Regions from separate parts of the Streptomyces polygonati genome, predicted to be linked through region 1. Evidence: predicted binding sites of a transcription regulator. Region 1 holds the regulator's gene; the other holds the start of a gene.
The links. Region 1 encodes HspR, which represses chaperone genes until heat shock. Its sites were predicted from a motif close to TTGAGNNNNNNNNNCTCAA; they were not measured.
Positions count from the first base shown of each region.

Region 2: a site for HspR is predicted at 6,928-6,946, ahead of lon (endopeptidase La). Genes of this name have one in related genera too.

Region 1 is NZ_JBHSBB010000014.1:754,348-770,179, forward strand. It holds gene ACFO3J_RS23835 ((Fe-S)-binding protein) at 1-2,173, opposite strand, end outside; gene dnaK (molecular chaperone DnaK) at 2,523-4,406, shown strand; gene grpE (nucleotide exchange factor GrpE) at 4,403-5,089, shown strand; gene dnaJ (molecular chaperone DnaJ) at 5,168-6,364, shown strand; gene ACFO3J_RS23855 (heat shock protein transcriptional repressor HspR) at 6,369-6,848, shown strand; gene ACFO3J_RS23860 (pyridoxamine 5'-phosphate oxidase family protein) at 6,904-7,311, opposite strand; gene ACFO3J_RS23865 (cytochrome P450 family protein) at 7,343-8,569, opposite strand; gene clpB (ATP-dependent chaperone ClpB) at 9,061-11,685, shown strand; gene ACFO3J_RS23875 (YbjN domain-containing protein) at 11,855-12,397, shown strand; gene ACFO3J_RS23880 (hypothetical protein) at 12,481-13,752, opposite strand; gene ACFO3J_RS23885 (alpha/beta fold hydrolase) at 14,425-15,237, shown strand; gene ACFO3J_RS23890 (FAD-dependent oxidoreductase) at 15,436-15,832, shown strand, end outside.
Region 2 is NZ_JBHSBB010000010.1:161,866-177,697, forward strand. It holds gene ACFO3J_RS13390 (sensor histidine kinase) at 1-1,291, opposite strand, end outside; gene ACFO3J_RS13395 (hypothetical protein) at 1,703-2,473, shown strand; gene ACFO3J_RS13400 (MarR family winged helix-turn-helix transcriptional regulator) at 2,495-2,986, opposite strand; gene ACFO3J_RS13405 (lysozyme) at 3,522-4,385, shown strand; gene lon (endopeptidase La) at 4,476-6,905, opposite strand; gene ACFO3J_RS13415 (spermidine synthase) at 7,194-7,895, shown strand; gene ACFO3J_RS13420 (response regulator transcription factor) at 8,009-8,722, shown strand; gene ACFO3J_RS13425 (HAMP domain-containing sensor histidine kinase) at 8,719-9,843, shown strand; gene ACFO3J_RS13430 (multifunctional oxoglutarate decarboxylase/oxoglutarate dehydrogenase thiamine pyrophosphate-binding subunit/dihydrolipoyllysine-residue succinyltransferase subunit) at 10,115-14,038, shown strand; gene fxsT (FxSxx-COOH system tetratricopeptide repeat protein) at 14,204-15,832, opposite strand, start outside.

The sequences.
Region 1 (15,832 bases):
CGTCCACCACCTGGAGCGACTCCTTCGCCGTCCCCTCGCTCTTCTTGCCGTTGACCGAGTCGGACAGCATCACCAGGCAGAACGGGCAGGCGGTGGAGACGATGTCCGGGTTGAGGGAGAGCGCCTCTTCCACCCGCTCGTTGTTGACGCGCTTGCCGATCCGCTCCTCCATCCACATCCGGGCGCCGCCCGCGCCGCAGCAGAAGCCGCGCTCCTTGTGGCGGTGCATCTCCTCGTTCCTCAGCCCCGGCACCTTGGCGATGATCTCGCGCGGCGGGGAGTAGATCTTGTTGTGCCGCCCCAGGTAGCAGGGGTCGTGGTAGGTGATCAGGCCCTCGACCGGCGTGACGGGGACGAGCCTTCCGTCGTCCACCAGCTGCTGGAGGAGCTGAGTGTGGTGGATGACCTCGTACTGCCCGCCGAGCTGTGGATACTCGTTGGCGATGGTGTTGAAGCAGTGCGGGCAGGTGGCGACGATCTTCTTCGACGCGGCGGGCTTCCGGGTGGCGGGGTCGTCGTCGTCTTCGCCGAAGGCCATGTTGAGCATGGCCACGTTCTCCATGCCGAGCTGCTGGAAGAGGAACTCGTTGCCGAGCCGGCGGGCGGAGTCGCCCGTGCAGTTCTCCTCGCCGCCCATGATCGCGAACTTCACGCCCGCGGTGTGCAGCAGCTCGGCGAAGGCCTTGGTGGTCTTCTTCGCCCGGTCTTCCAGGGAGCCGGCGCAGCCGACCCAGTAGAGGTACTCGACCTCGGTGAGGTCCTCGATGTCCTCGCCGACGATCGGGACTTCGAAATCGACTTCCTTCACCCAGGCCAGGCGCTGCTTCTTCGGCAGGCCCCAGGGGTTGCCCTTCTTCTCCAGGTTCTTCAGCATCGTGCCGGCCTCGGACGGGAAGGCCGACTCGATCATCACCTGGTAGCGGCGCATGTCCACGATGTGGTCGACGTGCTCGATGTCCACCGGGCACTGCTCGACACACGCGCCGCAGGTGGTGCAGGACCACAGGACGTCGGGGTCGATGACGCCGTTCTCCTCGACCGTGCCGATCAGGGGGCGCTCGGCCTCGGCCAGCGCCGCCGCCGGGACGGCGGCGAGCTGCTCGGCGGTCGCCTTCTCCTCGCCCTCCGCCGTCTTGCCGCCGCCGGCCAGCAGATAGGGCGCCTTGGCGTGCGCGTGGTCGCGCAGCGACATGATCAGCAGCTTCGGGGACAGCGGTTTGCCGGTGTTCCAGGCCGGGCACTGCGACTGGCAGCGCCCGCACTCGGTGCAGGTGGAGAAGTCGAGGATGCCCTTCCAGGAGAACTGCTCGACCTGGGAGACGCCGAAGACGTCGTCCTCGCCCGGGTCCTCGAAGTCGATCGGTACGCCGCCGGAGGTCATCGGCTGGAGCGGGCCGAGTGCCACCGGGCCTGCGGCGTTCCGCTTGAACCAGATGTTGGGGAAGGCCAGGAAGCGGTGCCAGGCCACGCTCATATCGGTGTTGAGGCCGACCGTGATCGCCCAGGCCATGGTGACGCCGAGCTTGATCATCGCGGTGAGGTAGACCAGCGTCTGGAGGGTGCCGGTGCTCAGGCCACGGAAGCCGGCCACCAGCGGATAGGAGACCCAGTACGAGGCCTCGTAGTGGTTCACCCCGTGCAGGGCGCCCTCAAGGCCGCGCAGGGTGAGGATGGCGAGGCCGATCACCAGGATGACGTACTCGACGAAGTACGCCTGCCAGGCCGTGGAGCCCGCGAACCGCGACTTGCGGCCGGCCCGGGACGGCAGGTCCAGCAGCCGGACCGCGATCAGGACGAGGATGCCCAGGGTGGTGAAGAGCGCGATGAACTCGACGTACACCTCGTACGGCGGCCAGGTGCCGATCACCGGCAGGATCCAGTCGGCCCGGAAGAGCTGGCCGTAGGCGTTGACGATGGTCAGCCCCAGGGTCAGGAAGCCGACCGCCACGAACCAGTGGGCGACGCCGATGACGCCCCACTTGTTCATCCGGGTGTGGCCGACGAACTCCTTGGCCAGCGTCTTCGTGCGCGCCACCGGGTCGTCGGTGCGGCTGCCGGCCGGGACGGGCTGGCCGAGCCGGACGAACCGGTAGATCTGCCCGAAGGCGAGGCTGATCAGCGCGACGCCGACCGCGGTGAGGACCAGCGACACGATGATCGCGGCGAGTTGCATGAGGGCTCCTCGGGCCTGCGCCAGCTGAAACGTACTAAGCGGTAACTTACTCCGGTCTCGGCTGAGGTTACCCGGGAATCCGGGGCCCATAAAGCTTCCGCCCGGTGATCTGTGTCGCGGAGTCGGCCGCGGGGAGCCCCGGGGTCCATGAAGCCGCCGCCGGGGAGAACGGGCCTCGTGGCCGGCGGTCGTACGCTGGATCGCGGGGTGCCCTCGCCGCGATGTGCCACCTGCGTCCGACCCGCGCGGCTAAGTTGAGTGGCCCCGACTCACCTCTGTTGACAGAAGATCCCGGCTGATGCATTCTTGAGCCAGTTCCACTCAAGTGCTGTCAGCTGGAGGATTAACCATGGCACGTGCGGTCGGCATCGACCTGGGCACGACTAATTCCGTCGTCAGCGTTCTCGAAGGCGGCGAGCCCACCGTCATCACCAACGCAGAGGGCGCCAGGACCACGCCGTCCGTCGTCGCCTTCGCCAAGAACGGCGAGGTGCTCGTCGGCGAGGTCGCCAAGCGCCAGGCTGTCACCAACGTCGACAGGACGGTCCGCTCCGTCAAGCGCCACATGGGCACCGACTGGCGGATCAATCTCGACGGCAAGGACTTCAACCCGCAGCAGATGAGCGCCTTCATCCTGCAGAAGCTGAAGCGGGACGCCGAGTCGTATCTCGGGGAGAAGGTCACCGACGCGGTGATCACCGTCCCCGCGTACTTCAACGACTCCGAGCGCCAGGCCACCAAGGAGGCCGGCGAGATCGCCGGTCTGAACGTCCTGCGGATCGTCAACGAGCCGACCGCCGCCGCGCTGGCGTACGGCCTGGACAAGGACGACCAGACGATCCTGGTCTTCGACCTCGGCGGCGGCACCTTCGACGTGTCGCTGCTGGAGATCGGTGACGGCGTGGTCGAGGTCAAGGCCACCAATGGTGACAACCACCTCGGTGGTGACGACTGGGACCAGCGGGTGGTGGACTACCTGGTCAAGCAGTTCCAGTCCGGCCACGGCGTGGACCTGGGCCGCGACAAGATGGCCCTCCAGCGCCTGCGTGAGGCCGCGGAGAAGGCCAAGATCGAGCTGTCCTCGTCCACCGAGACCTCGATCAACCTGCCGTACATCACCGCCTCCTCCGAGGGCCCGCTGCACCTGGACGAGAAGCTCACCCGCGCCCAGTTCCAGCAGCTGACCTCGGACCTGCTGGAGCGCTGCAAGACCCCGTTCCACAACGTCATCAAGGACGCCGGCATCCAGCTGTCCGAGATCGACCACGTGGTCCTGGTCGGCGGCTCCACCCGGATGCCCGCGGTCGCCGAGCTGGTGCGCGAGCTGACCGGCGGCAAGGACGCCAACAAGGGCGTGAACCCGGACGAGGTCGTCGCCATCGGCGCGTCCCTGCAGGCCGGTGTGCTCAAGGGCGAGGTCAAGGACGTCCTGCTGCTCGACGTCACCCCGCTGTCCCTCGGTATCGAGACCAAGGGCGGCATCATGACCAAGCTGATCGAGCGCAACACCACGATCCCGACCAAGCGCTCCGAGATCTTCACCACGGCCGAGGACAACCAGCCGTCGGTGCAGATCCAGGTCTACCAGGGCGAGCGCGAGATCGCCGCGTACAACAAGAAGCTCGGTATGTTCGAGCTGACCGGCCTGCCGCCGGCCCCGCGCGGGATGCCCCAGATCGAGGTCACCTTCGACATCGACGCCAACGGCATCATGCACGTGGGCGCGAAGGACCTGGGCACCGGCAAGGAGCAGCGGATGACCGTCACGGGCGGCTCCTCGCTGCCCAAGGACGAGGTCGACCGGATGCGCCAGGAGGCCGAGCAGTACGCGGACGAGGACCACAAGCGCCGCGAGGCCGCCGAGACCCGCAACCAGGGCGAGCAGCTCGTCTACCAGACCGAGAAGTTCATCGCGGACAACAAGGAGAAGCTCCCCGAGGACGTCAAGTCCGAGGTCGAGACCGCGATCGCGGACCTCAAGGAGAAGCTGAAGAACGAGTCGGCGGAGGACGGCAACACCGCGTCGATCCGCGAGGCCACCGAGCGGGTCGCGGCCGTCAGCCAGAAGCTGGGCCAGGCCCTGTACGCCAACGCGGGCGCCGAGGGCGCCGGCGCGGCCGCGGGCGGCCCCAACGGCGGCCCGGCCGGTGAGCAGGCCCCGGCGGACGACGACGTGGTGGACGCCGAGATCGTCGACGACGAGAACGGCAACAAGAGGGACGGTGCCGCGTGACGGAGGAGCCGAAGGGCTTCGAGGAGCCCGACGTCCCCACCTCCGAGGCCACCGAGAAGGCCGCAGCCGCCAAGGACGCCGGGACCGCCGAGGAGGGTGGCCCGGCGGCCCCGGGCGGGGACGCTAAGGAACTGACGGCGCTGCGGGCGCAGCTGGACCAGGTACGCACCGCGCTCACCGAGCGCACCGCGGACCTGCAGCGCCTCCAGGCCGAGTACCAGAACTACCGCCGGCGGGTGGAGCGCGACCGGGTCGCCGTCAAGGAGGTCGCGGTCGCCAGCCTGCTGACCGAACTGCTCCCGGTGCTCGACGACATCGGCCGGGCGCGGGAGCACGGCGAGCTGGTGGGCGGCTTCAAGTCGGTCGCCGAGTCACTGGAGACGGTCGCCGCCAAGCTGGGGCTGCAGCAGTTCGGCAAGGAGGGCGAGCCCTTCGACCCGCTGGTGCACGAGGCGCTGATGCACAGTTACTCGCCGGATGTCACGCAGACCACATGCGTGCAGATCCTCCAGCCGGGGTACCGCCTCGGGGAGCGCAATCTGCGGCCCGCCAGGGTCGCGGTCGCCGAACCGCAGCCGGGTGCCCCCGGCAAGGAGGAGTCCGGCGGCGCCGAGCTGGGCAAGAGCAAGGACGACGCCGACGACGCCTACGGCGAGGAGACCGGTGGCCCCGACGAGGGGTGACCGGGCGGCGGCGGTGCGGGACCGAGCGGTGATGGACCGGGCCGCGGCCGTGATGGACGGAGAGGAGGGACGTCGGGGATGAGCATCAGTAGGGACCTGTTGGAGAAGGACCTGTACAAGGTCCTCGGCGTCCCCAAGGACGCCACCGAAGCGGAGATCAAGAAGGCGTACCGGAAGCTCGCCCGCGAGTTCCACCCGGACGCCAACAAGGGCGACGCGAAGGCCGAGGAGCGCTTCAAGGAGATCTCCGAGGCCAACGACGTGCTGTCCGACACCAAGCGGCGCAAGGAGTACGACGAGGGCCGCGCGCTGTTCGGCAACGGCGGATTCCGCCCGGGGCCGGGAGCCGGCGGCAACGGCGGCTTCAACTTCGACCTGGGAGACCTCTTCGGAGGCGGCCCCCAGGCCCCCGGCGGCGGCACGGGCACCGGTCAGGGCGGCGGCTTCGGCGGCGGCCTGGGCGATGTGTTCGGCGGCCTGTTCAACCGGGGCGGCACCACCCGGGTGCAGCCTCGCCGCGGCCAGGACATCGAGTCCGAGGTCACGCTGAGCTTCAACGAGGCGGTGGACGGGGCCACGGTCCCGCTGCGGATGTCCTCGCAGGCGCCCTGCAAGGCGTGTTCGGGCACCGGCGACAAGAACGGCACGCCGCGGGTGTGCCCGACCTGTGTCGGCACCGGGCAGGTCTCGCGCGGCGGTGGTGGCGGCTTCTCGCTCACCGACCCGTGCGTGGACTGCAAGGGCCGCGGCCTCATCGCGGAGAATCCCTGCGAGGTCTGCCACGGCAGCGGCCGGGCGAAGAGCTCGCGCACCATGCAGGTCCGGATCCCCGCCGGTGTCACCGACGGGCAGCGGATCAGGCTGCGTGCCAAGGGCGCCCCCGGCGAGCGCGGCGGTCCGGCCGGCGATCTGTACGTGGTCGTGCACGTGGGGAAGCACCCGGTGTTCGGCCGCAAGGAGGCCAACCTCACGGTCACCGTGCCGGTCAGTTTCGTCGAGGCGGCCCTCGGCGGGGAGATCAAGGTGCCCACCCTCGGCGGGCCCGCGGTCACCCTCAAGCTGCCCCCGGGCACCCCCAACGGCCGTACGCTGCGCGCCCGCGGCAAGGGCGCGGTGCGCAAGGACGGCTCCCGGGGCGATCTGCTCGTCACCGTCGAGGTGGCGGTGCCGGACAAGACCGAGGGCAAGGCCCTCGACGCGCTGGAGTCCTATCGGGATGCCACCGCGGACGCCGATCCGCGGGCGGAGCTTTTCAAGGCCGCTAAGGGAGCGTGAAGCGATGACGGTCGACGGAGGCGGGGTCCGCGGACCCCGCGGAATGGGCCGTAACCCCTATCAGCTGACCGAGGAGTCCCCGGTCTACGTCATCTCGGTGGCGGCCGAACTGTCCGGGCTCCACCCCCAGACCCTGCGGCAGTACGACCGCCTGGGTCTGGTCTGCCCGGACCGTACGGCCGGCCGGGGCCGTCGCTACTCGGCCCGCGACATCGAGCAGCTCCGCGAGGTGCAGCGCCTGTCGCAGGACGAGGGCATCAATCTGGCCGGGATCAAGCGGATCATCGAGCTGGAGAATCAGGTCGCCGCGCTCCAGGCCCGGGTCGCCGAGCTCACCGCCGCCGTCGAGGGCGCCGCCGCCGTCATCCAGCAGCGGGAGGCGGCGGTGCACGCCTCCTACCGCCGGGACCTGGTCCCGTACCAGGACGTCCAGCACACCAGCGCGCTGGTGGTGTGGCGGCCCATCAAGCGGTCGAGCGAGTAGCCGGTAGCCGCCGCGAGCCCCCGGGCCGGCCCCGCGGGCCTGTCGAGGCCGGGCGTCAGGCGTTGCCCATCGCCCGGGTGAGGGCGATCTCGATGACGATCCGCTCCGGGTTGGGCGCGGGGACACGGCCGTAGCGCTCGGCGTAGCGGCCGACCGCGTCGGCGATCCGCGCCGGGTCCGCCGAGACGGTGGCGAGGCCTTCGAGGGTGGCCCACCTGCCGCGTTCGACCTGGCAGACCGCGACCGGCGCCCCGGTGGGGCCGGCGGCGCGGACATGGGCGGCCTTGGCGCTGCCGCGGCCGGTGATGACCCGGGCCAGCCCGGCCGCCGGGTCGTAGGTGACGCCGACCGGGACGACATGCGGGGTGCCGTCCCGGCGCGGGGTGGTCAAGGTGCACAGGTGGTACTCGCGCCAGAAGGCGAGATAGCCGGGGTCGGGCGAGCGGGGGTCGAGAAGGGCCATGCGGGCGACGGTAGCCGCGGGACCTCTCCCGTCACTCCAGCCGCACCGGCAGCTTCGACACGCTGTTGCCGATGAATCCCGCCAGGGGTGGCAGCGACGCGTCCGGGACCGCCAGGCGCAGCCCCGGATAGGCCGCGTACAGCTCGCGCAGCGTGATCACCGCCTCCAGCCGGGCCAGCGGCGCGCCCAGGCAGTAGTGGGCGCCGTGCCCGAAGGCCAGGTGCCGGGTGGCGGGCCGGGTGATGTCGAACCGGTCGGCGTCCGGGCCGTATTCGCGCGGGTCGCGCCCGGCGGCGACATACCCGGCGAGCACCGGGGTGCCGCGCGGCACGGTGACCCCGCCCACCTCGATGTCGGTGGTCGGATAGCGGAAGGGGAAGTTGGCCACCGGGCTGTCCCAGCGCAGCGTCTCCTCGACCACCGCGTCCCAGGACGCCTCCCCGGCCAGGACCAGGGCGAGCTGCTCGGGGTGGCCGCACAGGGCCCGGACCGCGTTGGTGATCAGATTGAGCGTGGTCTCGTGGCCGGCCACGATCATCAGCAGCAGGGTGCCGATGAGTTCCTCGTCGCTCAGGCGCTCCGCGCCGCCGTCCAGGTCGTCGTCGCGGGCCGCGATCAGCGCGCTGGTGAGGTCCTCGCCGGGCGCGGCGCGGCGGTCGGCGACGACCTGCCCGAGGACCGCGTGGATACCGGCCTGCGCGGCCATCGCCTCGGCGGCGCCGCTGGAGGTGCTGACCATGGTGTGGGTGAGCTGGTGCAGTCCGTCGCGGTGGCGGACGTCCACGCCGAGCAGCTCGCAGATCACGCCCATGGGCAGCGGGTAGGCGAAGTGCCGGCGCAGGTCCACCACGCCGTCGGCGTCCCGGTGGCCGGGCAGCGCGGCCAGCAGGACGCCGGTGAGCTCCTCGATCCAGGGGCGCATCGCGGCGACCCGGCGCGGGGTGAACGCCTTGGTGGCCAGTCCCCGCAGCCGCCGGTGGTCGTCGCCGTCGGCCGTCGTCATGCCGTTGACCAGGGCGAAGGCGTTGAGCTGCCAGGCGGCGGGAATCTCGCCGCGCTGGTAGGCGGCGAAGTGCCGGGCGTTCTTGGCGACCTTGGGATCGGCCAGGAAGTCGCGCAGCTCCTTGTGCCGGGAGACGATCATCCCGGGTACGCCGCCGGGCAGCAGCACCGGGCAGGCGGCCCCCGCCTCGCGCAGTGCGTCGCCGTCCGCGTGGACGGCGGCACCGGACGGGTCCATGGGGTGCGCAGCGGTCATGGGAATCCTCACGAGCGGTTTCATGAGCGGGTCACGAGCGGGGAGGACGTACGGGAGGGTACGGGCGCCCGCAGGTATGGGCGTACGGGGCCGCGGGGCGAGCCTGCGGGCCGGCCTGCGGGGCGACGTACGGAATACGGCTGCGGAGGTGCGAGACGCGACGCGAAGCGGGGTCGTGCGGAAGCGTGTGTGAGCAACTCCGTTGATCTCCAATGGAGTTGTGGCCGCATTCTTGCATCGTCGCTGCGCGTTCTTCAACGATCACACAAAATCCGGCACAGTCGACCGCCACCGCGAGCGGCCCCCGGCGGCAGGCCGCGCCCGGCCCCCCGCGACCACCGGTGGCCGCGGGGGCCGACTTCCCTCGCTGCTTCCCGGCCCGCACCCCCGACTTCCCGCCAACTTCCCCCGAAACTGCCTTGAGTGGCATAGACTCAACTTACTGCATGTTGCTACAGGCAGGTTCACCGTACGAGGAGGATGCCACCCCCGTGGACGCCGAGCTGACCAACAAGAGCCGGGAAGCGCTGAACGCCGCCAATACCCGGGCCGTCGCCGAGGGAAACCCGGACCTGACGCCCGCGCATCTGCTGCTCGCCCTGTTGAGCGGCGCGGAGAACGAGAACATCCTCGACCTGCTGACGGCCGTGGGCGCCGACCCGGCGGCCCTGCGCACCGGCGCCGAGCGCCTGGTGGCGGCGCTGCCCAAGGTGCAGGGCTCCACCGTCGCCCCGCCGCAGGCCAACCGCGACCTGCTGGCGGTCATCGCCGACGCCTCGCAGCGCGCCAAGGAGCTCGGTGACGCGTACCTTTCGACCGAGCACCTGCTGATCGGGATCGCCGTCAAGGGCGGCCCGTCCGGGGAGCTGCTGGCCGCACAGGGCGCGAAGGCCAAGGCGCTGCTGTCGGCCTTCGAGACGGCCAGGGGAGGGCAGCGCGTGACCAGCGAGGATCCCGAAGGCACCTACAAGGCGCTGGAGAAGTACGGCACGGACTTCACGGCCGCGGCCCGCGAGGGCAAGCTCGACCCGGTGATCGGCCGCGACCAGGAGATCCGCCGGGTCGTCCAGGTGCTGTCGCGCCGCACCAAGAACAACCCGGTGCTGATCGGCGAGCCCGGCGTCGGCAAGACCGCCGTGGTGGAGGGCCTGGCCCAGCGGATCGTCAAGGGCGATGTGCCCGAGAGCCTGCGCAACAAGCGGCTGGTCTCGCTCGACCTCGGCGCGATGGTGGCCGGCGCGAAGTACCGCGGCGAGTTCGAGGAGCGGCTGAAGGCCGTACTCGCCGAGATCAAGGACAGCGGCGGGCAGATCATCACCTTCATCGACGAGCTGCACACCGTGGTCGGCGCGGGCGCCGGCGGCGATTCCGCGATGGACGCCGGCAACATGCTCAAGCCGATGCTGGCCCGCGGCGAGCTGCGGATGGTCGGCGCCACCACGCTGGACGAGTACCGCGAGCGGATCGAGAAGGACCCCGCGCTGGAGCGGCGCTTCCAGCAGGTGCTGGTCGCCGAGCCGAGCGTGGAGGACACGGTCGCGATCCTGCGCGGCCTCAAGGGGCGCTACGAGGCCCACCACAAGGTGCAGATCGCGGACTCGGCGCTGGTGGCCGCCGCCACCCTCTCCGACCGCTACATCACCGCCCGCTTCCTGCCCGACAAGGCCATCGACCTGGTGGACGAGGCCGCGTCCCGGCTCCGGATGGAGATCGACTCCTCGCCGGTCGAGATCGACGAGCTGCGGCGCGCGGTGGACCGGCTGCTGATGGAGGAGATGGCGCTCAAGAACGAGACCGACCCCGCCTCCGTCCAGCGGCTGGACAAGCTGCGCAAGGACCTCGCCGACCGCGAGGAGGAGCTGCGCGGCCTGACCGCCCGCTGGGAGAAGGAGAAGCAGGGCCTCAACCGGGTCGGTGAGCTCAAGGAACGCCTCGACGACATCGACACCCGGATCGAGCGCGCCCAGCGCGAAGGCGACTTCGAGTCCGCCTCCAAGCTGCTCTACGCCGAGAAGCCCAAACTGGAGGCCGAGCTGGAGGAGGCCACCCGCGAGGAGCAGGAGGCCAAGTCCCAGTCGTCCCAGGGCGCCTCGCCGAAGATGGTGAAGGAGGAGGTCGGCCCGGACGACGTGGCGGACGTGGTCGCCGCCTGGACGGGCATCCCGGCCGGCCGGCTGCTGGAGGGCGAGACGCAGAAGCTGCTGCGGATGGAGGAGGAGCTGGGCAAGCGGCTGATCGGCCAGAGCGAGGCCGTCCGCTCCGTGTCCGACGCGGTACGCCGCTCCCGCTCCGGCATCGCCGACCCGGACCGGCCCACCGGCTCCTTCCTCTTCCTCGGCCCGACCGGCGTCGGCAAGACCGAGCTGGCCAAGGCGCTGGCCGACTTCCTCTTCGACGACGAGCGGGCGATGGTCCGCATCGACATGAGCGAGTACGGCGAGAAGCACTCGGTCGCCCGGCTGGTCGGCGCCCCGCCCGGATACATCGGCTACGAGGAGGGCGGCCAGCTCACCGAGGCCGTACGGCGCCGCCCGTACAGCGCGGTGCTGCTGGACGAGGTGGAGAAGGCCCACCCGGAGGTCTTCGACATCCTCCTCCAGGTGCTGGACGACGGCCGCCTCACCGACGGCCAGGGCCGTACGGTCGACTTCCGCAACGTCATCCTGATCCTGACCTCCAACCTGGGCAGCCAGTACCTGGTGGACCTGACCCTCGGCGAGGAGCAGAAGAAGCAGAGCGTGCTGGAGACGGTGCGGGCCTCCTTCAAGCCGGAGTTCCTCAACCGGCTGGACGACATCGTGGTCTTCTCGGCGCTCAACAAGGACGAGTTGCGCCGGATCGCCCGGCTCCAGACCGACCGGCTGGCCGCCCGGCTCCGCGACCGCCGCCTGACCCTGGAGATCACCGACCCGGCGCTGGACTGGCTCGCCGCGGAGGGCAACGACCCCGCGTACGGCGCCCGTCCGCTGCGCCGGCTGATCCAGACCGCGATCGGCGACCCGCTGGCCCGCGCCATCCTGTCCGGCGAGATCCTCGACGGCCAGACCGTCCGGGTCGACCGGGCGCTGGACGGCCTGATCGTGGGGGCGGCGACCGGGCCGGATCTCACCAAGTAGCGGGGCCGGACGCCGCCGGACGCCGCCGGGCGGCGGTCCCCGGCGGCGTTCCGCCACCCGGCCATGTGCCGGACCCCCGTCGATATGCCGAGCGCCTACCGGCGGGGGTTGCCACGTGCGGGGTCGCATGGGGGAGGATGGAACGGAAACGTCACGAAGGGACTTCACGGTGAGCATCGATCCGTCCTCGATTCCTGATTTCGGGGGCCAGCCGGACCCCGAGCCCAGCGGAGCCGCCCCCAGCGTGCTCATTCCGGACCAGGAGCTGGTGAAGCAGCTGCTGGATCAGATGGAGCTGAAGTACCTCGTCGATGAGGAGGGCGATCTCGCCGCTCCCTGGGAGGAGTTCCGCACCTACTTCATGTTCCGCGGCGAGGGGGACCAGGCGGTCTTCGCCGTCCGGACCTTCTACGAGCACCCGTACAGCGTCGACGACAAGCCGCATCTGTACGAGGTGATCGACGACTGGAACCGCCGCACCCTGTGGCCGAAGGTCTACACGCACACCCACGACGACGGCAGTGTCCGCCTGATCGGCGAGGCGCAGACCGTGATCGGCATGGGCGTCAGCCTGGAGCACTTCGTGTCCAGCACGGTGAGCTGGGTGCGGGCGTCGATCGAGTTCGACAAGTGGGTCGGCGAGACGCTGGGCCTGGAGAAGGACGCGGACAGCGGCATCCAGGGCGACGGCGACGGTGAGACCGACTCCTGAGGCGTAGCCGAGGGCCGCGCTGCCGGGGCCGCGCCGCTGGGCCGCTAGGCCGCGCGGCCCGGGCGCGCTCCCGGGTGGTCTTCCTACAGCGGCACGGTGACCACGGTCAGCACATAGGCCCCGTAGCCGAGCGAGATCCCGGCCAGCGTGACCACCGCCACGGCGGCGGCGCGCGGCCGGGCTCTGACCAGCGCCGTCGCGAGGGGCACCAGCAGCGGGAAGGCCGGCAGCAGGAAGCGCGGCTTGCAGGAGAAGAAGTTGGCGCCGCCGAGCGCGATCACCACCAGGACCGCCGAGTAGACCAGCAGCGGCAGCGGCATCCGGTCCAGCAGCGCCAGCACCAGCAGCGCGAGCGCCGCCGCGCACAGCGCGGCCGACAGGTAGGCGGTCAGCGAGGCCGGGTCGAGCACCAGCTGCTTGAGGTAGTGCGCCGCGTAGACCCCGAAGTCGTACTGCGAACCCCAGCGGCGCTGCACCGCGAAGTAGCCCGTCGCGATGTCCCGCGGCCCGCCGCCGGTCTGCCGGCCGACCCAGCCGACATAGCCCAGCCAGCCCAGCGGGGCGAGCACCGCCGCCACCCAGGCCCGCGGCTGCTGCGGCAGCCCGGTACGCCGGCGGCGCCAGGCGTCGGCGAGCACGGTCACGGTGACGGCCGCCGCGACCGCGGCGGCGTTCGGCCGGCAGAGCCCGGCGAGCACACTGAGCAGCCCGGCGGTCAGCCAGCGCCGGGTGATCGTGGCGTACAGCGCCCAGGCGGCCAGTGCGCACATCATCGGTTCGGTGTACGCCATCGTCAGGACGACGGCGTGCGGCAGCAGCCCCCACACCAGCACCAGGGCGGTGGCGACCCGGCGGCCGTAGCAGTGGTCGACGACCGCGAAGACCCCCCAGGCCGCCAGGCCCGCCGACAGCCACGCCACCAGCAGCGCGGAGGTCACCGAGCCGACCGGGAGCACGGTGTCCACCGCCCGCACCGTCATCGGGTAGAGCGGGAAGAAGGCCAGGTCGCTGTAGCGCAGGCCGGGCGTCTCCCAGCCCGGGATGAAGGTGCCGTAGCCCCAGTCCGCGATCCGGTGGTACCACAGGCCGTCCCAGTCCAGGCCCAGCGCGTCACGCGGGTGCGTGCCGCGCCGGTGCGCCCACAGGGTGACCACGATCAGCCCGGCCACCCGGGCCACCGCGAAGACGAGCAGCGCCCGCCACGCCGCCCGCCAGGCCGCCGCGACCCGCTGGCCAGCGCCCCGCGTCCGGTCCGCGAACCGCTCCCGCCGTCGCCTCCGGCCCGGCCCGGGGGCCGCCGAGGTCCCCGGCACCGGTCCCGAAACGGGCTCGGAGACCGATCCGGCGGTGGACAAACGCGGGCTCCTCAAAGGGTGGGTGGGGGCGTCGGGCAGTGGTGCTGGCGGCTCGGCCGGCCGGGGGTCATACGGGTAGGTATGCCTTGCGGACCGACAAACCGACTATCGGTCACGCGCTCGGTCCGCATCCCGAAGACACGCCTGCGGGCCGGGATTTCCCCGCCGGGGTCGCCCGGAAGGGCGGCGGGGCCCCCGGGCGGGGACGGTCGCCGGGGTGCAACGCCCCCTGGCAGGCGGACGGCGGGCCGCGGACCGGAGAGCGCAGACCGCCGGTCCGCCGAATGCGCCGCGCCCCTGATCTCACCCGGACGGGTGAATTGCTCCGCACGGTCCGGGCTGACCTGTCCCTCGCGGGCAAGGATGTCGCCCGCAGCGGCCCACCGGGCGAAGTCATCTCCCCGGAAGTATTCTTTTGACGTTGTCGCTCCTGGACGTGACGGAAAGGGAGTACGTCCTTCTGTTTCGACCGGTCACGTATCCGAGCCCTTTGGCGCGAGCCATTTCCCGCCGGCCCAATAGCGTCCGCCCATACTTTCCGGCGTACCGGCGTGATGTCCCGCTCGCCCGCTCGTTCTCCGTCGAAAGACCGATCAATTCATCGACAAACCCCGGAAAGGGGTGCCCATGTTCGCTGCGCGGAAGACATCAGCCCGTTCTCACCACCGAGGGATGTGGACGGCGGCCGCGGCCACCGTGCTCACGGTGACCGCCGTGGCGGTACCCGCGACCACCGCCTCCGCAGCGCCCTCACCCTCCTCGGCCAAACCCACCGTGGTGCTCGTGCACGGCGCGTGGGCCGACGGATCCAGCTGGAACAGCGTGATCACCGACCTGGAGAACGAGGGCTATCCCGTCGTCGCCCCGCCGGACCCGCTGCGCGGGGTGAGCAGCGACGCCGCCAATCTGGCCGACTTCCTCAAGACGATCAAGGGCCCGATCGTGCTGGCCGGCCACTCCTACGCCGGCATGGTCATCACCAACGCGGCCCTGGGCAACCGGAACGTCAAAGCACTCGTCTACGCGGACGCCTACATCCCCGACCAGGGTCAGAGCGTCACCAGTCTCACCGCGGCGAAGCCGGGATCCGCGCTCGCCGTCGCCGACCCCACCACCGTCTTCAACGAGGTCCCCTTCCCCGGCGCCCCCGCGGGAGTCGCCGACCTCTACCTCAAGCCGCGGCTGGTGCGAACGGCGTTCGCCCCGGACGTGTCCGCCGTCCGGCAGAACCAGCTCATCGCCACCCAGCGCCCGGTGGCGGCGTCCGCGCTGATGGAGAAGTCCGGCGTGCCCGCCTGGAAGACGATTCCCTCCTGGGCGCTGATCGGCCGCCAGGACAAGCTCATCCCGCCGGCCGAACAGCAGGTGATGGCGAAGCACGCCGGCTCGCACGTGCGGCTGATCAATTCCTCGCACGTCTCGCCGGTCTCCCACCCCCAGGCGGTCGCGTCGCTGATCAACACCGCGGCGCAGGCCACTCGCTGACGGCCCATCCGGGCACGCGCCCGCGGCGGCCGGCACCCACGAGTTCCGGAACGGGAAGGGCACCGGCGAACTCCCGGGTGCCGGCGCCGCCGCCGGCACGGTGAACCTCGCGAACGAGCGGTTGGACCCGCGAACAGCGGGGCTGATCACGATGAACGACGATGGACCACGATGGACGATGACGGGCGATGACGGACGATGACGACGCCGGAAATGAAGGACGCGTGGCCCCGGCTGAATGACGAGCAATGGTCGCGCATGGTGTCCTACGGGGCGGAGAAAGAGACCACCCGTACCGGTGACATGTTGTTCCACGCCGGCGAGACGGGATGCCCGATGATCCTTGTCGAGTCGGGCGGCGTCGAAATTCTCCGGACCGCCGGACCGCAGCAGGAGGAAGTGGTGGTCGCCAGCCACAGCGAACATCAATTCAGCGGGGAATTGAATTTGCTCACCGGCCAGTCGACCTACCTGAGTGCCCGGGTCTCCGAGCCGGGCGCGGTCCTCCGGGTCCATCCCGCGTCGTTCCGGCGGCTGATGGACGAGGACCCCGAACTGTCCGACATCGTGCTGCGCGCCCTGCTCGCCCGCCGGG
Region 2 (15,832 bases), on a different contig from region 1:
CGAGGGTGCGCAGACCCAGATTGACGTAGGTGATCTGGGCCGCGTTGCGCGCGGTCGCCTCGGCGAGCCTGCCGCCGAGCTCCTCGCGGCTGCGCAGCAGGTCGTCCCGGGTGCGCAGCAGTCCTTCGCGCTCGGCGATCAGCCCGTTGTGCGCCTGGGACAACGAGGCCCGGTCGGAGCTGAGTTCGTGCACCCGGGAGCGCAGCGCCTGCGCCTCGTGGGTGAGCGCGTTGACCCGGCGGGCGACGGCGGCGAACTCGTCGGCGCCGATCACCTTGGCGCCCTCGCCGCTCTCCGGGTCCGTACGGGACCAGCGGTGCAGGGCGGCCAGCGGCCGGGTGAGGCCGCGGAAGAGGCTGACGAGCACGCCGACCAGCAGGATCAGGCACAACGCGGCCAGCGCGGCGCGCAGTTCGAGGACGGTGACCTCGTGGTCGCGGTGGTCGGCGGCCTGTTGGGCCTCGTCGGCGGCCGTGGCGGCCTCCACGGTGCGCATCAGGTCGAGCCGGGCGGTGAGCGCCTCCTGGGTCGCGTCGGCGCCCAGGGCGCGGTCGGCGGCGGTGAGTTTCGGCCCGCCCAGGAGTTGGGCGAGGTCGCGCTCGGCCCCGGTGACGTCGGCGCCCATCACCGTCCGGTCGTAGCGGGCACGCAGGGCGGCGGGCGCGGTGGCCCGGAACTCGGCGAGCGCGGCCTGCTCCTGGAAGCGGGCGGTCTGCGCCGCCGCCACCGGCCCCTGCTGCCCGCCGTCGGCGGCGAGCGCGCCGACCAGCAGCCCGCGCTGGCGGGCGGCGGCGTCCACCGCCCGGCCGAGCGGCGCGGTGTCCGGGCCGGAGAGCCGGCCGAGCGCGTCGATCAGCGGCTGGTAGGCGGCCATGACGGCCTGTGCGCCGTCCTTGCCGGCGCCGGCGGTCGTGCCGGCCCCGCTGTCCGTGTCCGCCGCCGTGTCGGCGGCGGAGTCCGCGGCGGTGTCGGCGGTCCGGCGGACCGCGGGCAGCCCGGCCAGTGCGGCGCGCACCTCGGCGGGCGCGCCGGCCAGTACGTCCTGGGCCTGGCGGTCCGCGCGGGAGCGGTCGGCGGTCAGCCGGTCCTTGGCCGCGGGGCCGCCGCCGGCCCGGATCGCCGCGTCGTCCCGCTCGTCGGCGAGGTCGCGGGCCAGCACGACGGCGCGGGCCGCCCGTTGGGCCGCGTCCGCCCGGTCCTGCGCGGTGGACAGGTCGTGCACGGCGAGGGCCACACCGGGGGTGGCGGCCGCGAGGAGCGCGGCGGCGCTGACGAGCAGGGCGGCGAGCATGCGCCGCCTGACCCGCCGCTCGCGTCGCGGGTGACGTCCTTCACGCAATGTCGGTGCTCGCAATCACGTATCGCCCGGGCCCGGAGTGTCCCCCGGGAATATGCAGCAGTCCTTCCGACCCTTGCAGTCCTGCCGGGAGGGGGGCCAGGCGTCCCTCCCCCGGACACCCGAACGAGTGAATCGCACACGTGAGTTGACCGACAAGTCGGGCACGCGACCCCTCCCCCTCGAATCCCCCGCACCCCCTCGGCCGGCACGGGGGCCGCTGGCGTCCGGCGTCGAGCTTTGGCAGGATGCACACCCGCAGCTCCGATGATCTTGTGGTCCGGACCAAGTCCGTACGAACTCCGCAGCTCCGCCGCGTGGCACCGGCTTCCCTGATCCCGGCGCCGGGTGGGGCAGACTGGCCGGATGCGGATCGAGACGGCGACCGAGGCCGGCAGGCCCGACGTACCCAACGAGGATTTCGTGTCCGTGGCGCTGCCCGCCGCCGGGCAGGGCGGCGCGCTGGTGCTGCTGGACGGCGTGACACCGCCGGCCGACAACGGCGGCTGTATGCACTCGGTGCCGTGGTTCACCGCCCGGCTCGGCGGGGCGCTGCTCGAACTGACCGTAACCCGGGCGGACCTGACGCTGCGGCAGTGCTTGTCGGCGGCCATCTCCCGCACCGCCGACGCCCATCGCGACACCTGTGATCTTTCTCACCCGCTGACTCCGCAGGCCACAGCGGTCGTGGTGCGCTGGGGCGGGGCGGAGGTCGAGCACCTGGTGCTGTCCGACTCGGCGCTACTGCTGGAGGCGGCGGACGGCACGGTGACGCCGGTGCTGGACGACCGTATCGAGCGGTTGCGGGCGGCGGGCCTGCGGGTGGCGCCGCTGCGCAATCAGGAGGACGGCTTCTTCACCGCGGCGGCGGACCCGGCGGTGGCGGCCCGCGCGGTCACCGGCCGCACCCCGGCCGCGGCGTTGCGGTCACTGGCGGCGGTCACCGACGGCGCCGCACGCGGGGTGGAGGTCTTCGGCACCGACGACTGGCCGGGCCTGTTCGCGCTGCTGCGCAAGGCGGGCCCGCAGGCGCTGATCGCCCGGGTCCGGGCCCGGGAGGACGCCGATCCGGCGGGCACGGCCGTACCGCGCGGGAAGCCGTACGACGACGCGACGGCGGTGCTGGTGGAGTTCTGACCCCTCGGGCCGGCCGGAGGGTTACGTGGGGGCGCTCTCGCCGAACTGAAGGCCGTTCAGCCGGTGCAGCAGCCGGGACAGTTCGGCGATCTCGGCGTTGTCCCAGGCGGCCAACTGGCGCAGGTAGCGCTCCCGGCGGGCAGTGCGGACATCGGTGAAGCGGCCGCGGCCCTCGGCGGTGAGGCGCATCAGGAAGGCGCGGCCGTCGGCGGGGTCGGGCTCGCGGGCGACCAGCCCCAGCTCTTCCAGGGCCCGCAGTTGACGGCTCATCGTGGCCTTGCCGACCCCGAAGTAGCCGGCCAGGTCGGTGGCCCGCTCCGGCTCGGCCTCCGCCAGCCGGACCAGCAGCCCGTACGCGGCCGGTTCCAGTTCGGGATGCACCGCCCGGGCCAGTTCCCCGGAGGCCGCCCTGGCCCGGCGGAAGAGCACGGACAGTTCGCGTTCCAGCGCCTCGGTGGCCCAGTCCCTGCCCGCGCCGACGACGACCGTGTCGTCGGCGCTCTCGGAGTTCACAGGATTCGGGGCGCTCCCGGCGCTCCCGGGGCTTCCGGGGCTCACAGGATTCGGGGCGCTCTCAGCGCTCTCAGCGCTCCCGGCGCTCCCGGCGCTCCCGGAGTTCGGGGCGCTCTCAGCCCTCCCGGGGCTCACAGGATTCGGGGCGTTCTCAGCGCTCTCAGCGCTCGCGCCGTTCCCGGGGCTCCCGGGGCTCCCGGGCTCCGCCGGATTTTCCGGGTTCGCCGGGCCCCCCGGCGTCCCCGGCGTCTCCCGGCGAGCCGGGTTTTCCACCGTCGGCGCCGGGGCCCGCCCGGCTCCCCGCGGCCCGCCCGGCGCGGCGCCGTTCGTGTCGGTCACAGACTCCCCGCTTTCAACAGCTGAAACTTTTCTTCACACACGGTGGTTTCCGCAGCACGCCAAGTATTTCGCAGGAGTAGACCATCGGCGGTTCCAGGCACTCTTCCACGCGCGTAGCGCTCACCCGTACCGTCGGACCTGTCATGGCCCTTTCAAAGCCATGCCGCGTCCCCCACCCCGCCATCTGGAGGCACGCATGTCCCACGGAGATCTCTCCGTCGTGCACCGCACCGGCTCGGCCCGGACCAGGATCGCTCTGCTGACCGGTCTGTTCACCACCCTGCTCGCCCTGATCCTGGCCGCCCCGGGGACCGCCCAGGCGACCGCCGGCGGTCATATGACCCACCCCGACCTCGACTGGATGGGCTCCACCATCCGCGCCCACGAGGGCTCCGGGCGGCTGAGCGGCGACCCGGTGGCCACCCCGCTGGCCAGCCAGACGCCCGGTATGGACGTCTCCAACTACCAGGGCGCCGTCGACTGGGCCGGCGCCTGGTCCAACGGCGCGAAGTTCGCCTACGTCAAGGCGACCGAGGGCACCTCCTACACCAATCCGTCCTTCACCCAGCAGTACAACGGCTCGTACAACGTCGGCATGATCCGCGGCGCCTACCACTTCGCCCTGCCGGACGTCTCGGCCGGCGCGACCCAGGCCGACTACTTCGTCGCCCACGGCGGCGGCTGGTCCGCCGACGGCAGGACGCTGCCGGGCGCGCTCGACATCGAGTACAACCCGTACGGCGCGACCTGCTACGGGCTGTCCGCGAGCGGCATGGTCAGCTGGATCAGCGCGTTCAGCAACGAGTACCACGCGCGCACCGGGCGCTACCCGACCATCTACAGCTCCACCAGCTGGTGGACCCAGTGCACCGGCAACAGCGCGGCCTTCGCCGCCACCAACGCGCTGTGGATCGCCCGCTACAACACCACGGTGGGCGCCCTGCCGGCCGGCTGGGGCTACCAGACCATCTGGCAGAACGCCGATTCCGGGGTCTTCCCCGGTGACCAGGACCTCTTCAACGGCGCGATCGACCGGGTCCAGGCCTACGCCGCGGGCTAGCGGTCTGCGCCACCGTCCGGGATGCCCCGGGCGGCGCACGCGAAAGGGGTGCGGGGAGAATTCCCCGCACCCCTTTCCAGCCGGGCGGCGTCACGCCGCGACGGGCACCTCCTGCGCCGGGGCCTGCGCGGCCTCCAGCGCCAGCTTCAGCACCTGGCGTACGTCACTGACCGGGTGCACGTCGAGGGCGGCGAGCACCTCGGCGGGCACGTCGTCCAGATCCGCCTCGTTGCGCTTCGGGATGATCACCGTGGTGATCCCGGCCCGGTGCGCGGCCAGCAGCTTCTGCTTGACCCCGCCGATCGGCAGCACCCTGCCGGTCAGCGACACCTCACCGGTCATCGCCACATCGGTGCGCACCCGCTGCCCGGACAGCAGCGACGCCAGCGCGGACGTCATGGTCACACCCGCGCTCGGGCCGTCCTTCGGCACCGCGCCGGCCGGCACGTGCAGGTGGACGGCGCGGTCCTTGAGGTCGGCGACCGGCAGTTCCAGCTCCGCGCCGTGCGAGCGCAGGAAGGACAGCGCGATCTGCGCCGACTCCTTCATCACGTCGCCCAGCTGACCGGTGAGCTGGAGTCCCGAGCCGCCGGTCTCCGGGTCGGCCAGCGACGCCTCGATGTAGAGCACGTCGCCGCCGGCGCCGGTGACCGCCAGACCGGTGGCCACGCCGGGCACCGCGGTCCGCCGCTCCTCCGGGTCCTGGGCCGCCTCCGGTACGTGGTGCGGCCGGCCGATCAGCGCGCGGAGGTCGCCGGCGCCGACGGTGAACGGCAGTTCCTGGTCGCCCAGCTCGTGCCGCGCCGCGATCTTCCGCAGTATCCGGGCGATGGTCCGCTCCAGGGTCCGCACCCCCGCCTCGCGGGTGTACTCGCCGGTGAGCTTGCGCAGCGCGTCCTCGGCCAGACTCACCTCGTCCTCGGCCAGGCCGGCCCGCTCCAGCTGGCGCGGGAGCAGGTGGTCGCGGGCGATGACGACCTTCTCGTCCTCGGTGTAGCCGTCCAGCCGCACCAGCTCCATCCGGTCGAGCAGCGGCTCGGGGATGGCTTCCAGCACGTTGGCGGTGGCCAGGAAGACGACGTCGGACAGGTCGAGTTCGACTTCCAGGTAGTGGTCGCGGAAGGTGTGGTTCTGCGCCGGGTCGAGGACCTCCAGCAGGGCGGCGGCCGGGTCGCCCCGGTAGTCGGAGCCCACCTTGTCGACCTCGTCGAGCAGCACCACCGGGTTCATCGACCCGGCTTCCTTGATGGCCCGTACGATACGGCCGGGCAGCGCGCCGACATAGGTCCTGCGGTGGCCGCGGATCTCCGCCTCGTCGCGGACGCCGCCGAGCGACACCCGGACGAACTCGCGGCCCATCGCGCGGGCCACGGACTCGCCGAGCGAGGTCTTGCCGACCCCGGGCGGCCCGACCAGGGCCAGCACCGCGCCGCCGCGCCGCCCGCCCACCACACCGAGGCCGCGGTCGGCCCGGCGCTTGCGGACGGCCAGGTACTCGGTGATGCGCTCCTTCACGTCGTCCAGCCCGGCGTGGTCGGCGTCCAGCACGGCGCGGGCGCCCGCCACGTCGTAGGTGTCCTCGGTGGTGGTGTTCCACGGCAGTTCGAGGACGGTGTCCAGCCACGTACGGATCCAGCTGCCCTCGGGGGAGGCGTCGGAGGAGCGTTCCAGCTTCTCGACCTCCTTCAGGGCGGCCTCGCGGACCTTCTCGGGCAGGTCGGCGGCCTCGACGCGGACGCGGTAGTCGTCGCTCTCGTTCTCCGGGTCGCCGTTGAGCTCGGCGAGCTCCTTGCGGACGGCCTCCAGCTGCTGGCGGAGCAGGAACTCGCGCTGCTGCTTCTCCATGCCCTCCTGGACGTCCTTACGGATGGTCTCGGCGACGTCCTGCTCGGCGAGGTGGTCGCGCAGCCACTGTATGGCCAGCCTCAGCCGGGCCACCGGGTCGGTGGTCTCCAGCAGCTCGACGCGCTGCTCGGTGGTCAGGTACGGGGAGTAACCGGAGTTGTCGGCGAGCTGGCTCACGTCGTCGATCTGCTGGACGCGGTCCACGACTTGCCAGGCACCGCGCTTGCGCAGCCAGCTGGTGGCCAGCGCCTTGTATTCCTTCATCAGCTCGGTGACGGTGCCGGGGGACTCCCCGACGGCCGGCTCCTCCACCAGGGTGCCCTCGATCCACAGGGCCGCGCCGGGGCCGGTGGTGCCGGCGCCGATCCGGATACGGGCCCGGCCGCGGATGACCGCGCCCGGGTCGCCGTCGGACAGCCGGCCGACCTGCTCCACCGTGCCGAGCGTGCCGACCGCGGTGTACTTCCCGTCCACCCGCGGCACCAGCAGCACCTCGGGCTTCCCTGACGCCCCCGGTCCCGGCCCGCGGTGTGCCGCCTGCGCGGCCTCTACGGCGGCACGGACCTCGGAGTCCGTGAGGTCGAGGGGTACGACCATGCCGGGCAGGACGACTTCGTCGTCCAGCGGGAGAACGGGCAGGGTGAGGGGGTTGGGGGTCCGAGGCTCAAACGCCATGATCGCTCCCTTTGCAAGCAAGTTGAGTACACCTGACTCAATGCGGGGGGCTCCGCCGGTGTTCCCGGGTGGCTGTTCGCCCTGAGCGATCGGCCGCGACGCGGCGGTGGGGGGCGAATGGGGCGAGCCCCTTGCGGTCGTCTCCTGGCCTCAGCCCGGTGCCGGGCTGAGCGCGCAGTTCCCCGCGCCCCTGGGCAAGCGACCACCGCCCGGCGACGGAAACTCCAGGCTTTAGAGGCGCGGGGAACTGTGCGGGCCGCGCGGGGGCGATCCGTCAGAATGGGGGGCATGCCGGGTACGTATGACGTCGACGCCGACCCCGTCGTGCTGGAGCGCACTGAGGGGCCGTATGGGGAAGTGGTGCTGCGGCGGCGCGGGGGGCGGTTCGAGATCATCGCCAATGGGTGCTTCCTGATGGACACCTCCGACGGGCGGTCGGAGCGGCTGCTGGTGGACGCGGCGCTCGACGCGCTGGAGGAGGGGCGTACCGGCCAGGCGCGCGGCGGGCTGAGCGTGCTGATCGGCGGGCTCGGGGTCGGCTTCTCGCTGGAGAGGGCCGCGGCCGAGCCCCGGTGGGCCCGGATCGACGTGGTGGAACGCGAGACCGCGGTCGTGGCGTGGCACCGCGGCGGCCCGCTCGCGCCGTATTCCGGGCACGCCCTGGACGATCCCCGGGTGCGGGTGCTGGAGACCGACCTGGTGGCGTACGTGGCCGGGGCCGGGGAGCGGTACGACGCGCTGTGCCTGGACATCGACAACGGGCCGGACTGGACAGTGACCGAGAACAACGACAGTCTCTACACTCCCAGCGGCCTCACCGCCTGCCGGGAGCGGCTCAACCCCGGTGGAGTGCTCGCCGTCTGGTCGGCCCGGCCCTCGGCCGCGTTCGAGGCGGCACTGCGCGGGGCCGGCTTCTCCCGGGCCCGCACCATCGAGGTCCCGGTCGCCCGCGGCGTACCGGACGTGGTGCACGTAGCCGTCACGGCGTGAAGGCGACACAGGCGTCATAGTCAGGGCGGTTCCCCGCCCCGTACGCTGCCCGGGGAGCCCGGCCCAGGTCACCGCGGGGCTGCCGCAATCAGGACGATCTTGTGGGGCGGAACGTGGACAGCACGCAGACTTCGGGCGCGCAGCGCCGGGTGCTGGTCGTCGAGGACGACCAGACGATAACGCAGGCGATCGCGGCCCGGCTCCAGGCGGAGGGATTCGCGGTACGGACCGCCGGCGACGGCCCGTCCGCGGTGGACTCGGCCCACTCCTGGCAGCCGGACCTGCTGGTCCTCGACGTGATGCTGCCCGGTTTCGACGGCCTGGAGGTCTGCCGCCGGGTGCAGGCCGACCGCCCGGTGCCGGTGCTGATGCTGACCGCCAGGGACGACGAGACGGACATGCTGGTCGGGCTCGGCGTCGGCGCCGACGACTACATGACCAAGCCGTTCTCGATGCGGGAGCTGGCCGCCCGGGTGCACGTCCTGCTGCGCCGGGTGGAGCGCGCCGCCACCGCGGCCCACAGCTCGCGCGGCGCCAGCATCCAGCTCGGCGACCTGGAGATCGACCACGCCCAGCGCCGGGTCCGGGTGGCCGGCTCCGACATCCACCTCACCCCCACCGAGTTCGAGCTGCTGGTGTGCCTGGCCCAGCAGCCGCGCGCGGTCCTCTCCCGGGAGCAGCTGCTCGCCGAGGTCTGGGACTGGGCGGACGCCTCCGGCACCCGCACCGTCGACAGCCACGTCAAGGCGCTGCGCCGCAAGATCGGCGCCGAGCGGATCCGCACCGTGCACGGGGTGGGCTACGCGCTGGAGACCCCCGCTCCATGAGCGGCCCGAGCGACCCGGACCGCCGCGGCGGCGCCGGGGCCGTCAGCGGCTGGCGGCGGCGGGCCTGGGCGGCGCTGCGCCCGTGGGACCCCTTCCGCTCGATCAAGGCGGCCCTGCAGCTGCTGGTGATCGTGTCTGTGCTGATCACCACCCTGCTGGTGACGGTGGCCATCCACTCGGGCACCGAGCTGCGGGTGATCACCATCTTCTCGATCATCGCCTCGCTGCTGATCACCCAGATCGTGGCCACCAATCTGACCGCGCCGCTGCGCGAGATGACCGCGGTGGCCCGGGCGATGGCGGGCGGCGACTACAGCCGCCGGGTGGCCCGGGTGCGCCGGGACGAGGTGGGCGAGCTGGCCGAGACCTTCAACCGGATGGCCGCCGACCTGGCCGCCGCCGACCGGCACCGCAAGGAGCTGGTGGCGAACGTCTCGCACGAGCTGCGGACCCCCATCGCGGCGCTGCGCGCGGTGCTGGAGAACGTGGTGGACGGGGTGTCGGCCGCCGACCCCGAGACGATGCGGCTGGCCCTGCAGCAGACCGAACGGCTCGGGAAGCTGGTCAGCCAGCTGCTGGACCTGTCGAGGCTGGACAGCGGGGCGGTACGGCTGGAGCTCAAGCGCTTCGAGGTGTGGCCGTATCTGTCGGCGGTGCTGAAGACCGCGAGCCTGGGCATGGAGAGCGCCAAACCCACCGGCTCGCGGTCCCGGCCGCGCGCCGACGTCCATCTGCACCTGGATGTGTCACCTCCCGAACTGGTCGCCTACGCGGACAGCGAGCGGCTGCACCAGGTGGTGGCCAATCTGGTGGACAACGCGGTCAAGCACAGCCCGCCCGGTGGCCGGGTGACGGTCCGGGCCCGCGGCGGCGCGGCGCCGGGCAGCCTCCAGCTGGATGTACGGGACGAGGGCCCCGGCATCCCGGAGGCGGACCGGGTGCGCGTCTTCGACCGCTTCCACCGTGGCTCCCACCCGGGCGGCGACGGCGGTACGGGGCTGGGGCTGGCCATCGCCCGCTGGGCTGTGGACCTGCACGGCGGCCGGATCGAGGTGGCCGAGTCGCCGCGCGGCTGCCGGATACTCGTCACCCTTCCGGGCGGATCAACAGCGCACCATTGACGCCGATGGGTGCACCATGGACGCAAGCCGCCTGGCAGGCGCGCGGCCGAAGAAGCCCGTGCAACAACGTGTGTGACCTCGTGTGACCTCGTGAAACCGGTCAAGACCCTGAATAGGGACCACATTCCCGCCAGGAATGGCGCCGAAACCATGCTGTGGGTGTGACATGCGCGACGACTGGACCCCAGGCCTGCGAGCAGGGGTCCTGAAGGCGTAGCCTTTATTTCCGCTGTCCACCATCTTTGTGAAGCGGAAGAGGGCGGTTGCCGCCGTGTCGTCACAGTCCCCCAATAGCTCTAGTGTCTCGACCGACCACCAAGGGCAGGGCGAAGGCCCTGCCGTGGGTTTCGGCCCGAACGAGTGGCTCGTCGATGAGATCTACCAGCAGTACCTCCAGGACCCGAACTCGGTAGACCGAGCCTGGTGGGACTTCTTCGCCGACTACAAGCCGGACGGCTCGGCCGCACCGGCCGCCCCCTCCGGCCAGGGCGGTGCCTCCGGCGCCGCCGCACGCGCTGTCGCGGGTGTCGCGGGCGCCGCCCCCGCCCCGGCGGCCCCGTCGGCGGCCTCCGGCAACGGCCGGGCCGCGACCCTCCCGGCGTCCCCGGCCGCCGTGAACGGCTCCGCCGCGACGGCGACCACCGCTCCGCCCGCGGCGTCCGCGCCACCCGCTCCGCCCGCCGCCGAGACCGCCGCGCCCGCACCGGCCCCGGCTCCCGCTCCCGCCGAGCCCGCCGCCCCGGCGCGGCCCGCCGCCGCGAAGCCGGCCGAGCCGGCCGCCAAGGCCGCCTCGAACGGCGCGGCGCCCGCCGAGGCCTCCGCCACCGAGTACGTCACCCTGCGCGGCCCGGCCGCCGCCGTGGCGCGGAACATGCACGCCTCGCTGGAACTGCCTACCGCCACCTCGGTGCGGGCCATCCCGGTGAAGCTGCTGTTCGACAACCGCATCGTCATCAACAACCACCTCAAGCGCGCCCGCGGCGGCAAGGTCTCCTTCACCCACCTCATCGGGTACGCGATGGTGCAGGCCCTCAAGGCCATGCCGTCGATGAACCACTCCTTCACCGAGAAGGACGGCAAGCCCACCCTCGTCAAGCCGGAGCACGTCAATCTGGGCCTGGCCATCGACCTGGTGAAGCCCAACGGCGACCGCCAGTTGGTCGTCGCGGCCATCAAGAAGGCCGAGACGCTGAACTTCTTCGAGTTCTGGCAGGCCTACGAGGACATCGTCCGCCGCGCCCGCACCGGCAAGCTGACGATGGACGACTTCTCCGGTGTCACCGCCTCGCTGACCAACCCGGGCGGCCTGGGCACCGTGCACTCGGTGCCGCGCCTGATGCCCGGCCAGTCGATGATCCTCGGCGTCGGATCGATGGACTACCCGGCCGAGTTCCAGGGCACCTCCCAGGACACCCTGAACCGGCTGGGCATCTCCAAGGTCATGACGCTGACCAGCACCTACGACCACCGGGTGATCCAGGGCGCCGCCTCCGGCGAGTTCCTGCGCGTCATGAACCAACTGCTGCTCGGCGAGAACGACTTCTTCGACGACGTGTTCGCCGCGCTGCGCATCCCGTACGAGCCGGTCCGCTGGCGCACCGACATCGACACCGGGCACGAGGACGATGTCACCAAGGCCGCCCGGGTGTTCGAGCTGATCCACTCCTACCGGGTCCGCGGCCATGTGATGGCCGACACCGACCCGCTGGAGTACCGCCAGCGCAAGCACCCCGACCTGGACGTGCTGGAGCACGGGCTCACCTTGTGGGACCTGGAGCGGGAGTTCGCGGTCGGCGGCTTCGCCGGCAAGTCCCTGATGAAGCTGCGCGACATCCTCGGGGTGCTGCGCGACTCCTACTGCCGCACGGTCGGCGTGGAGTTCATGCACATCCAGGACCCGAAGCAGCGCAAGTGGATCCAGGACCGCATCGAGCGCCCGCAGGGCAAGCCGGAGCGCGAGGAGCAGCTGCGGATCCTGCGCCGGCTGAACGCCGCCGAGGCCTTCGAGACCTTCCTGCAGACCAAGTACGTCGGCCAGAAGCGCTTCTCGCTGGAGGGCGGCGAGTCCGTCATCCCGCTGCTGGACGCGGTGATCGACGCCGCCGCCGAGTCGCGGCTGGACGAGACCGTGATCGGCATGTCCCACCGCGGCCGTCTCAACGTGCTGGCGAACATCGTCGGCAAGTCGTACGCCCAGATCTTCCGCGAGTTCGAGGGCAACCTCGACCCGAAGTCGATGCACGGCTCCGGTGACGTGAAGTACCACCTGGGCGCCGAGGGCACCTTCACCGGCCTGGACGGCGAGCAGATCAAGGTCTCGCTGGCCGCCAACCCCTCGCACCTGGAGGCGGTCGACCCGGTGGTGGAGGGCATCGCCCGCGCCAAGCAGGACATCATCAACAAGGCCGGCACCGACTTCACCGTGCTGCCGATCGCGCTGCACGGCGACGCGGCCTTCGCCGGCCAGGGCGTGGTCGCCGAGACGCTCAACATGTCGCAGCTGCGCGGCTACCGCACCGGCGGCACCGTGCATGTGGTGATCAACAACCAGGTCGGCTTCACCGCCGCCCCGGAGTCGGCGCGTTCCTCGATGTACTGCACCGACGTGGCCCGGATGATCGAGGCGCCGATCTTCCACGTCAACGGCGACGACCCGGAGGCCGTGGTCCGCGTGGCGCGGCTGGCCTTCGAGTTCCGGCAGGCGTTCAACAAGGACGTCGTGATCGACCTGATCTGCTACCGCCGCCGCGGGCACAACGAGTCGGACAACCCGGCCTTCACCCAGCCGCTGATGTACGACCTGATCGACAAGAAGCGCTCGGTGCGCAAGCTCTACACCGAGTCCCTGATCGGGCGCGGCGACATCACCCTGGAAGAGGCCGAGCAGGCGCTGCAGGACTACCAGGGCCAGTTGGAGAAGGTCTTCACCGAGGTCCGCGAGGCCGCCTCCGCCCCGGTCGAGTCCACCACGCAGGAGCCCTCGGCGCCGCGGCCCGGCTTCCCGGTCGCGATGCCCACCGCGATCACCGCCGAGGTGGTCAAGCGGATCGCCGCCTCGCAGGTGGACATCCCGGAGAACGTCACCGTGCACCCGCGGCTGCTGCCGCAACTCCAGCGCCGGGCCACCATGGTCGAGGACGGCACCATCGACTGGGGCATGGGCGAGACGCTGGCGATCGGTTCGCTGCTGCTGGAGGGCACCCCCGTCCGGCTGGCCGGCCAGGACTCCCGGCGCGGCACCTTCGGCCAGCGGCACGCGGTGCTCATCGACCGGCAGACCGGCGAGGACTACACCCCGCTGCAGCACCTGTCGGAGGACCAGGCCCGTTACAACGTCTACGACTCGCTGCTCAGCGAGTACGCGGCGATGGGCTTCGAGTACGGCTACTCGCTGGCCCGGCCGAACGCGCTGGTGATGTGGGAGGCGCAGTTCGGCGACTTCGTCAACGGCGCGGCCACCATCGTGGACGAGTTCATCTCGTCGGCCGAGCAGAAGTGGGGCCAGACCTCCGGCGTCACGCTGCTGCTGCCGCACGGCTACGAGGGCCAGGGCCCGGACCACTCCTCGGCCCGGATCGAGCGCTTCCTCCAGCTGTGCGCGCAGAACAACATGACGGTCGCCGTGCCGTCCACCCCGGCCAACTACTTCCACCTGCTGCGCTGGCAGGTGCACAACCCGCACCACAAGCCGCTGATCGTCTTCACCCCGAAGTCGATGCTCCGGCTGAAGGCGGCGGCGTCGAAGGCCGACGACTTCACCAACGGCCAGTTCCAGCCGGTGATCGGTGACACCACGGTGGACGCCGACGCGGTGCGCAAGGTCGTCTTCTGCTCCGGCAAGGTCTACTACGACCTGATCGAGGAGCGGGCCAAGCGCGGCGCCACCGATGTCGCGTTCATCCGCATCGAGCGGCTCTACCCGCTGCCGGGCACCGAGATCCAGTCCGCGGTGGCGCCCTACACCAAGGCGCAGAAGTTCGTCTGGGCGCAGGCCGAGCCGGCCAACCAGGGCGCGTGGCCGTTCATCGCGCTCAACCTGATCGACCACCTGGACCTGCTGCTCGGCGCGGCCCCGGACAACGCGGACCGGCTCCGCCGCGTCTCCCGCCCGGCCTCCTCCTCGCCGGCGGTCGGCTCCGCCAAGCGGCACGCGGCGCAGCAGGAAGAGCTGATCAACGAGGTCTTCGAGATCTGACCCGATCCGGATCCGATCCGGGATCGGACCGGGCCCCGCGGCCCGGTGTCACACACGGCCGAGGCCCGTACCTTCGCGGTACGGGCCCCGGCCGTTGTCGTGCTCGCTCGGTGGGAGCTTCGTGCGGGGGGGGCGTGCGGACCGCGCGGGTCAGGAGCTGAACGGTCAGGAGCTGAACGGCTCGAAGTCCCAGTGCGGGCGGGTACGGGACCGGGCGGCGACCGTCTGCGGGTGCTGGGGGCCGAGGGTGGCGGCGAGCGCGTCCAGCCCCTCCTCCTCGATCTTGTCGGCCTCCTGGCGGCGGCGCAGATTGCGCAGGTCGGCGGCCAGCGCGATCCGGCAGGACAGCGTCAGCGGATGGTGCTTGCCGAGTCCGGACGCGGCCCGGTCACCGGTCACCCGGCTCAACTCGGCGGCGCCTTCCGGGTCACCGGCCAGATTGCGGGCCGCCGCGGCGTTGAGCGCGCAGCCCAGCGTCCAGTAGTGATCGGGGCCGACCGCCCGGGTCATGCCGTCCAGCGCGTCCTCGATCTCGATCTGCGACTGCTGGCGCTCGCCGGAGGCCCGCAGGATCAGGCCGTGGCCGCCGAGCGCCCCGGCGGTGTACGGGTGCCGGTCGCCGAGCCGGTCGCGGTAGCGGCCGATGACCCGCTCGCTGAGGTCGCGGGCCCGGTCCAGGTCGCCGTGCTGCCGCTCGAAGTTGGACAGGGTGAGGGCGACACGCAAGGTGAGCGGGTCGAAGTCGCCGCGGACCCGCTCGCAGCGCTCCAGCAGCCGGGCCAGTACATTGGCCGCCCTGGTCCGGTCGCCGGCCCGGTGGTAGCACTGGGCCAGATTGTGCTCGGCGCGCAGCGTCTGGGGGTTGTCCGGGCCCAGCACGGTGCGGTGCACCTCGGAGTTGCGCTCCTGCACCGAGAGGGCCTGGTCGTAGCGCCCGAGCAGCCGCAGGTCGTGGGCGTAGGAGTTCTCCGAGGAGAGCGTCCAGTTGTTGCGGTCGCGCAGCAGCTCGCGGCGGATCTCCATGGTGTCGAGGTCGAGGTCGAGGGCGTCCTGGAAGCGGCCGAGCAGGCGGTAGATGAGCGCCAGGTTGTTCTGCGCCATCAAAGTCACCGGGTCACGGTCGCCGAGCAGTTCGACATAGGCGTCCCGGACCGTCTCCGAGAGTTCGAGTGTCTCCGCGTAGCGTCCGAGGTTGCGCAGGTCGGAGGCGAGGTTGGCGGCGGCGCGCAGCGTCAGCAGGTCTCCGGCGCCGCGATCGGCCAGCAGTGTCTCGTACGCCGCCCGGTCGATGCCCTCGGTGGTGGTGTACTCGCCGGTGGCCCGCAGCAGATTGGTCCGGTGGTGCACCAGGTCCCACAGCCGGGGGTGGCCTGGCTCCAGCAGCCGCGGCCAGTACTCGCCGGCGATCTCGGCGACCCGCAGACCGGTGAGGTATTCGCCCGAAAGGTAGAGATAGCGCAGGCAGTTGAGGACCATGCCCTGGATCTCGGGGTTGGTGCTGTCGAGCGCGCCGGAGGCCGACAGGTGCGGGACGATCTCGGCGTAGCGCGGCCACAGCCGGGTGTCGCCCGGCCGGCCGGGGTCGGCGGCGGCGAGGATCTTGCGGACCACCCGGGAGTAGACGTTCTCCTCGTCGTCCGGCATGTCGCTGCGGACCGCCTGGTAGACGAGGCGGTGCATCTGCACGATCTCGGTGGAGCCGGGCGGCTCCTCGGTGCCGACCTCCTGCGGGTCGGACTGGATGACGGACCACTGGGCGAGCTTGCCGATCGCGGAGTTCCACAGCAGGGGGTC